Regions from separate parts of the Erwinia sp. 9145 genome, predicted to be linked through region 2. Evidence: predicted binding sites of a transcription regulator. Region 2 holds the regulator's gene; the other holds the start of a gene.
The links. Region 2 encodes PurR, which represses purine synthesis genes. Its sites were predicted from a motif close to CANGCAAACGTTTGCNTG; they were not measured.
Positions count from the first base shown of each region.

Region 1: the regulator PurR is predicted to act here: its motif matches at 2,558-2,575, upstream of purM (phosphoribosylformylglycinamidine cyclo-ligase).

Region 1 covers NZ_JQNE01000001.1:2,721,236-2,725,662, forward strand. The annotation lists gene hda (DnaA inactivator Hda) at 1-352, opposite strand, end outside; gene uraA (uracil permease) at 423-1,700, opposite strand; gene upp (uracil phosphoribosyltransferase) at 1,767-2,393, opposite strand; gene purM (phosphoribosylformylglycinamidine cyclo-ligase) at 2,630-3,670, shown strand; gene purN (phosphoribosylglycinamide formyltransferase) at 3,667-4,305, shown strand; gene pstB (phosphate ABC transporter ATP-binding protein PstB) at 4,341-4,427, opposite strand, start outside.
Region 2 covers NZ_JQNE01000001.1:1,720,836-1,725,262, forward strand. The annotation lists gene punC (purine nucleoside transporter PunC) at 1-1,123, opposite strand, end outside; gene punR (DNA-binding transcriptional activator PunR) at 1,236-2,150, shown strand; gene purR (HTH-type transcriptional repressor PurR) at 2,147-3,172, opposite strand; gene FA91_RS20990 (YnhF family membrane protein) at 3,456-3,545, shown strand; gene FA91_RS08465 (C40 family peptidase) at 3,589-4,404, opposite strand.

The sequences.
Region 1 (4,427 bases), 1.0 Mb from region 2:
CCATTTCCCAGGGATCGTCACCGGCAATGCATTCAATATTATCAATGCAGACCAGCGCCAGCTGCTCCATGCCGTCGAGCACTTCCGGCACAAACCAGGTGCGCTTATCCAGCGGCACATAGCCCACCGCTTCACCCCGCGCCGACAGCTCGGCGCAGGCAGCATGAAGCAGATGGCTACGCCCTCCGCCCTCTCGCGACCAGAAATAAAGATAACTGCCGTGCTGCTGGTGAAGCGCGCCCTGAAGCGCGGCAAGCAGGGATGGGTTTTCTCCCGGCCAGAAACTGGCGAAGGTTTCGTCATCGGGTAAATAGAGTGGCAGCGATAGCTGAGCCGGCGTGTTCAGAAGCACCTCGGTGTCGATCGGGCAAAATCCGGCAAAAGTTTACCACACCTTTGCCGGGAGATTAAACGACGTGTATTCAGCCGCGATCGTCAGGATCGAGCACGGTTTCTTCCGGCCTGAGCAGGCTGATAACCTTGAAGATCAGGCTCAGTGAAATACCGACAACGGTTGCCAGCGCCATGCCCTTCAGCTCGGCCGCACCAATATGTATGGTGGCACCACTGACGCCAATAATCAGGATCACCGAGGTCAGGATCAGGTTTTGCGCCTTGTTATAATCAACTTTGGATTCAATCAGGACGCGAATACCCGAGGCGGCAATAACGCCATACAGCAGCAGTGAAACCCCGCCCATCACCGGCACCGGCACCGCCTGGATCGCCGCCGCCAGCTTGCCCACGCAGGAGAGCAGAATAGCCAGCACCGCCGCGCCGCCAATCACCCAGGTGCTGTAAACGCGGGTAATGGCCATCACGCCGATATTCTCTCCGTAGGTTGTGTTAGGCGTTGAGCCAAATAAACCGGAAAAAACCGTTGAAATGCCGTTGGCAAACATGGAGCGATGCAGGCCCGGATCTTTCAGCAGATCTTTTTTGACGATATTCGCGGTAACCACCAGATGCCCGATGTGTTCCGCAATTACCACCAGCGCGGCGGGCAGCACGGTAAGCATGGCGAACCACTCAAAGCGCGGCGTGTAGAAGGTGGGCAGCGCGAACCAGTGCGCGGCGGTAACCGGCGCCCAGTTCACCATGCCCATGAACCACGAAAGCGCATAGCCCGCCAGCACGCCGATCAGGATTGGGATGATAGCCAGAAAACCGCGAAACAGCACCGAGCCGAAAACCGTGACCGCCAGCGTTATCATTGAGATCAAAATGGTTTTGCCATCCGCTGGCGCGCCGTTAGCAGGCAGCAGCCCTGCCATATTGGCCGCCACGCCCGCCAGTTCAAGGCCGATGACGGCAACGATGGCGCCCATCGCCGCCGGGGGAAACATCACGTCCAGCCAGCCCGTACCGGCCTTTTTCACAATCAGCGCCACCACGCAAAACAGCACGCCGCAAAGAATAAAGCCGCCCAGCGCCAGTTCATAGCCTAACGGCAGCAGCAGCAAAACCGGCGAAATAAAAGCGAAGCTCGAACCCAGATAAGCCGGGATTTTTCCCTTACAGATGAAGAGGTAGAGCAGTGTGCCAATGCCGTTAAACAGCAGCACCGTGGCCGGGTTGATATGAAATAAAATCGGCACCAGCACCGTTGCGCCAAACATCGCAAAAAGATGTTGAAAGCTGAGCGGAATCGTTTGCAGCAGCGGTGGTCTTTCGCTTACGCCAATTGCGCGACGCGTCATCGTATTCCCCTTATTGATTTACCCTGAACATTAAAAAGCCGACTCTTCGGTCGGCTTCCTTTTATTTTATTTCGTCCCGAAAATCTTATCGCCCGCGTCGCCCAGGCCGGGAATGATATAGCCTTTCTCGTTGAGGCCTTTATCGACCGAAGCGGTATACAGCTCCACGTCCGGGTGCGCTTTCTCCAGCGCGGCGATGCCCTCCGGCGCCGCAACCAGCACCAGCACTTTAATACTGACGCAACCGGCCTTTTTCAGCAGGTCGATGGTGGCGATCATTGAGCCGCCGGTTGCCAGCATCGGGTCAACCACCAGCGCCATGCGTTCTTCAATATTGGATACCAGCTTCTGAAAATAGGGCACCGGCTCCAGCGTTTCTTCATCGCGATAAACGCCCACAACGCTGATACGTGCGCTGGGTACGTGTTCCAGAACGCCCTCCATCATGCCGAGACCGGCGCGCAGAATCGGCACCACGGTAATTTTTTTACCTTTGATCTGCTCAATCTCCACCGGGCCATTCCAGCCTTCGATGGTGACTTTTTCAGTGGCTAAATCAGAAGTGGCTTCATAGGTCAGCAGGCTTCCCACTTCGGAGGCAAGTTCACGGAAACGCTTGGTGCTGACGTCATGTTCACGCATCAGGCCCAGTTTATGTTTGACCAGCGGGTGTTTGACTTCCACGATCTTCATTTTTTGTACTCCCCCGAGTAATAGGCTGCCAAAAAAAATCGCGAGATTATAGCGCCATTTTTCCGCTGCGCCCTATGACTTAATGTAAGTTATACGCGATCTTTTCCAAACTTCGCACGGTGATGAGGAAATTTTCATCGCCCAACGCAGGAGGACAGATGGCACTCGCAAACGTTTGCCTGCGCTGGTAGAATTGCCGCGCCTTATTTCTTTACCACCATCGCGGGGATTTCGCAGTGACCGACAACACCTCTCTCAGCTATAAAGACGCCGGCGTAGATATCGATGCGGGCAATGCGTTAGTCGATCGTATTAAAGGCGTGGTGAAAAAAACGCGCCGTCCGGAAGTGATGGGAGGGTTAGGCGGTTTTGGCGCACTTTGCGCGCTGCCGCAAAAATACCGCGAACCGATCCTGGTCTCCGGCACTGACGGCGTTGGCACCAAACTGCGCCTGGCGATGGATCTCAAACGTCACGACGCCATCGGGATCGATCTGGTCGCCATGTGCGTCAACGACCTGGTGGTACAGGGCGCCGAGCCGCTGTTTTTCCTGGATTACTACGCCACGGGCAAACTGGATGTTGATACCGCTGCCAGCGTGATTACCGGTATCGCCGAAGGCTGTTCGCAGTCCGGCTGTGCGCTGGTCGGCGGCGAAACGGCGGAAATGCCCGGCATGTATCACGGCGAAGACTACGACGTGGCGGGTTTTTGCGTCGGCGTGGTGGAAAAGTCAGAAATTATCGACGGCAGCAAAGTGCAGGACGGCGATGTGCTGATCGCGCTGGGCTCCAGCGGCCCGCACTCTAATGGCTATTCGCTGGTGCGTAAAATTCTTGAAGTCAGCAACACCGATCCTGAAACCACGCAGCTCGACGGTAAATCTCTGGCCGATCACCTGCTGGAGCCTACCCGTATTTATGTAAAAAACATCCTCAGCCTGATCGAGCAGGTGGACGTGCACGCCATTGCTCACCTGACCGGCGGCGGCTTCTGGGAGAATATTCCACGCGTGCTGCCGGACAACACCCAGGCAGTGCTGGAAGAGTCGAGCTGGCAGTGGCCGGCAGTGTTTAGCTGGATGCAGCAGGCGGGCAACGTCAGCCGCCATGAGATGTATCGCACCTTTAACTGCGGCGTCGGCATGCTGATCGCCCTCAGCCCTGACGAGGCGGATAAGGCAATCGCACTGATGACGCAGGCGGGTGAAAAGGCCTGGAAAATCGGCGTGATCAAGGCCTCTGATGCCGATGAGCGCGTGGTTATCAACGCATGATGCGGCTGGTTGTGCTGATTTCGGGCCAGGGCAGTAATCTTCAGGCTATTCTTGATGCGTGTCAGCAGGGTCGGGTGGCTGGCCGCGTGGCCGCCGTGTTCAGTAACAAAGCCGACGCCTTCGGGCTTGAGCGCGCGCGCGCGGCGGGCGTTGCGGCGCACGCGCTGTCCGCTGCGGAGTTCGCCGATCGCGAAGCCTTTGACCGGCAGCTGATGCAGGAGATCGACGCTTACGCGCCCGATCTGGTGGTACTGGCGGGCTACATGCGTATCCTCAGCCCGGCATTTGTTCAGCGCTATGCCGGGCGCATGCTCAACATCCACCCTTCCCTGCTGCCGAAATATCCGGGTCTGCACACTCATCGCCAGGCCATCGCCAACGGCGATGATGAGCACGGCACCTCGGTACATTTTGTCACCGACCAGCTTGATGGCGGCCCGGTGATCCTTCAGGCGAAGGTGCCGGTCTACCCGGATGATACGGAAGACGAAGTGAACGCACGCGTTCAGCATCAGGAGCACGCCATCTATCCGCTGGTGGTGGGCTGGTTTACGGAAGGACGCCTGGCGATGCGGAACGACGCCGCCTGGCTTGATGATAAGCGCCTGCCGCCGGAAGGCTACGCGTGGGAGTGAACGCACTGAAAGCGAATCGTTGATTCGCTTTTTTTTCAGCCGTAGCGCCCGGAAATATAGTCTTCCGTCCGACGCTGCCTGGGCGCGGTGAACAGCACGTCGGTTTCGCCCGCTTCCACCAC
Region 2 (4,427 bases):
CCACTATCACCAGCGGCACGGTAGCTGACATCACCACGGCGGTGCCGGAAAGCGGTAAAGTGATGAAACGTGAAACCAGCAGGCTGGCTACGCAGCACAGACCGAGCTGGAGCGTATTTTGCAGCGCCGCCGCCTTGCCGCTTGCCTGCGGAAAAGGCGTTAATGCGCCCGATACCACGATGGGATAGATGGCGCCGTTGGCGGCGGCCATGCCGCAGAAAGGCGTCAGCAGAGCGAAAATTGTCGGCGCGGCCTGCTGCGAAATGAAAAAGAAGGACACAATGCTCAGACTGTAGAGCGCCAGCAGCCAGGGAAGCAGCGCGCGACCTTGTACTTTTTTCAATATCATGCGGCAGCCGTAACCGCCCGTCAGAAATGCCAGCGTCTGCGGGAAATAGCTCAACCCGATATCGCCCGGCGTCATTCCCAGTGCGGACAGAATAAAAGGCGACCCGGTAAGCCAGGCGAAAAAACTGGCGGAGCAGGCGGCGTAGATCAGCACGTTACCCACATAAACCGGTGACCTCAGTAAGGTAAAAAAGCGCGTTGGCTCGCCGTTACCCGCCGACGCACGGCGTACCGGCGAAAGAAACAGCGTGCAGATTAGCAGCACCACAGCGATCGCCATCAGCACGATAAAAATGCCGCGCCAGGTAAAGTGATTCAGAACCCATGCGCCAGCCAGCGGTGCCAGCGCGGGCGAAAGCGCCACCAGCGGCATAATGGTGGCAAACACTTTGTTTGCCTGGGTGGCAGAATAACGGTCAATAACCAGCGCCTGCCAGGTCACGGCGGCTGCGCAGATGCCCACGGCCTGAAGAAAACGCAGCCCCAACAGCGCCCATGCGGAATTCGCCCACCACATCATCGTGCAGCTCAGCGCAAAAATTCCCAGCCCCATCAGTAATACCGGACGTCGCCCGATGCGGTCTGAAAGCGGCCCCCAGATAAGTTGGGCGCTGGCAAAGCCTGCCAGAAACAGGCTCAGGCTGGCGCCGATCACGCCGGGTTGTGTGTGCAGATCCTGCTGCATGTCAGCAAAGGCGGGCAGGTACATATCAGTGGCGAGAAAGCCCACCACGCTTAAAAGCGCGAGGTAAAGGGTAAATCCGGGTGAAGGCATTTTATGCTCTTTATGGCAGATGAATGAAATGGCGCAAAGTGTAAACGCGTGCCACGCGCGCTGTGAAACGCTAATATTTGCATATTGCGTTCAAAAAATTTGCAGGCAGATTATGTGGTCAGAATATTCACTTGAAGTCATTGATGCTGTCGCCAGAAACGGCAGCTTCAGCGCGGCGGCAGCGGAGCTACATCGTGTGCCTTCTGCGGTCAGCTATACTGTTCGTCAGCTTGAAGAGTGGCTGGCTGTGCCGCTGTTTGAGCGCCGCCATCGCGACGTGGTGCTTACCGAGGCGGGAAAGGTTTTCATTCTGGAAGGTCGCACTGTTATCAAAAAAATGCTCGCAACGCGTCGTCAGTGTCAGCAGGTGGCGAACGGCTGGCGAGGCCAGATCAATATCGCCGTTGACCGCATCGTGCGGCCGCAGCGAACGCGACAAATGGTAGTGGATTTTTACCGCCACTTTCCTGATATCGAACTGCATCTGACCGCCGAGGTCTTCAACGGCGTCTGGGACGCGCTGGCGGACGGCAGGGTGGATATTGCCATCGGCGCGACGCAGGCGATTCCGGTCGGAGGACGTTACGCCTTCCGTGACATGGGCGCGCTGAACTGGCGTTGTGTGGTACAGGCCCGTCATCCGCTGGCGCAGTGTACAAAAGACATTGATGACGAGACGGTGCGGGAGTGGCCTTCGCTGGTGCTGGAGGATACGTCGCGTTCTCTGCCGAAGCGCACCACCTGGACACTGGATAATCAGCGTCGGCTGGTGGTGCCAGACTGGGAAAGCGCTGCTGATTGCCTGCTGGCGGGGCTGTGCGTCGGCATGGTGCCGGGGCATTTTGCACGCCCGTTGCTGCAAAGCGGCGCGCTACGTGAGTTGACGCTTGGCGCGCCGTTCCCTGACAGCCCCTGCTGCGTAAGCTGGTCGCGGGCGGCGGACGACTCGCCGGCAATGCGCTGGCTGCTGGATTATCTGGGCGATACCGATACGCTGAACCATGAATGGCTCAGCGAAAAACATTAGCGTCGATAGTCAAGGAACGGCCCGTCAGCGACCGAGCGGCGCTCAATCAGAGTGGGATGCACCTCAATGGTTTGCGGATCTTCGCGCTTGCTGGTGATCCTGTCCAGCAGCATCTCGAATGCGGTTTCGCCCAACTGTTGTTTAGGCTGGTGAACCGTGGTCAGCGCCGGGGTGAAGTAGCGGGCATTGCGCACATTATCATACCCGATCACCGATATGTCTTGCGGCACGCGCAGCCCCATTTCATCGGCCGCGCAAATTGCGCCCATCGCCATGACGTCGCCCCCGCAAAATACGGCGGTGGGGCGCTGCTTCTGCGACAGGATCTGCTGCATGGCGCGGTAGCCAGATTCCGGCTCAAAGTCGCCCTGCACCAGCCACTCGTTGCGTAGCGTGATGCCCGCTTCAGAAAGCGCCTTCAGAAATCCCGCATGGCGACCGCCGCCGGTATTGCGCTCCATCTGGCCGGGGATCACGCCGATATCGCGATGGCCGCGTTCAATCAGATAGCGTCCCACCAGGTAGCCGCCTTCGAAAGCATTATCCAGCACCGTATCGGTAAAATCGCCGCGCGATTCGCCCCAGTCCATCACCACCATCGGAATGTTGCGGCTGTTTTCCAGCAGTTCGATCAGCGCATCGGGATATTCAGAACACATCACCAGCAGCCCGTCGACGCGCTTTTGCGCCATCATCGACAGATACGCCTCCTGCTTTTGCAGATCGTTATGGGCGTTACCCAAAATCAGCGTGTAGCCTTTGGCAAAGCAGCTGTTTTCAATGGCTTCAATAATCTCAGCGAAATAGGGCGCTTCGCTTGAGGTGGCCAGCAGCCCGATGGTTCGGGTGTGATTGACTTTAAGACTGCGGGCAACCGCACTGGGTGAATAGTGAAGTTCTTTGATGGCGGCCCATACCGCGTCCCGCGTATTTTCAGCGACGAAGCGGGTTTTATTGATAACGTGTGAAACGGTAGTGGTGGACACCCCGGCACGCCTGGCCACATCTTTAATGGTTGCCATGAAATAATGACTCCTGCACTTATCGCAACTTATTGATAAGTCATTTGTTAAACGATTGCGTAAAGCGAAATTTCCCCGCCGCCTCTGAGACTGTGCTGCGTGCATGTCGGTGACGTCAGGAAGGAATAAGCGTTGGTGTTTGCGCAACGGCACAGCATTTTATTACGGGTTGCGCAACGAGGCCCGGATTCTAACAAGCTCTGCCAAAGAAAACGAGATTTTTACCGCCAGATATGGGAAAATTGATACCGGTACAACTATCAGGGTTATTAAGAGGGTGTAAATGGATACCGATCTGAAGTTCTCGCTGTTGACGACCTGCGCTGCGCTGTTGATGATTATCGCATTCAGCTTTACCGCCGTGATGCACTAAAAAAAAGGCCGATTAAGATCGGCCTTTTTTATTCTTTTTACACTCAGCGAATGGTTTTGGGCGTCATCACACGGCGCGCGCCAACATAATGACCCTGCCAGTAATCATCCGACAGCGCGCTTATCTGAATATCTTTTCCGGTACGCGGAGACTGAATAAATTTACCGCCGCCAAGGTACACGCCCACATGATCGGCCGTGCCGCGCCCGTTTATGCGGAAAAAGACCAGGTCGCCTTTTTCCAGCTCACCGCGGTCAATCTGCGCCGCGTCGCGCAAATGGTACATCTCGTTGGCGGTGCGCGGGATCTTAAACTTTACCAGGTCTTTGTAGGCATACCAGACCAGTCCGCTACAGTCGAAGCCGGTCTCAGGTGAGGTGCCGCCCCACTGGTAAGGTTTACCCAACTGGCCCATCAGCTTGTTCATCGCTGTTTCACGCGCTTTCTGATAGCGCGCGCGGTGCGCTTTGCTGAGTTTGAGCGGTGAGGAGGTTGCGTTATCGGTAAGCGCTTCACGCTCTTTCAGCGTTTTAATCCCCTGGCGACCGTAGCGTTTTTTTGAAGCATTGTTTTTTGCTGCCGCGAGGATTTGGGATTTGGTGACCTTGTGCGAGGCTGCCAGCTTTTTGTTAAGTTTGGCTTTTGCAGAAGAGGCAGTGCGGGGTTTGCGGGCGACGTCTTTTACTTTTTTCGTTGTTGTACTCTTCACCGTTTTGCGCTTGCGGCGATCGTCATCGCGTTCATTTTTGGCATTCGCCTTTTGGTGTTTTGCATTAACAGGCGTGCCGGGCGATGCGTGCGCCACAGTGACGAAAAGCTGAACAAAAGCCAGCATGATTATCGTGATAAATAGACGCATCGTTACCATTAACAGTTCGTGCT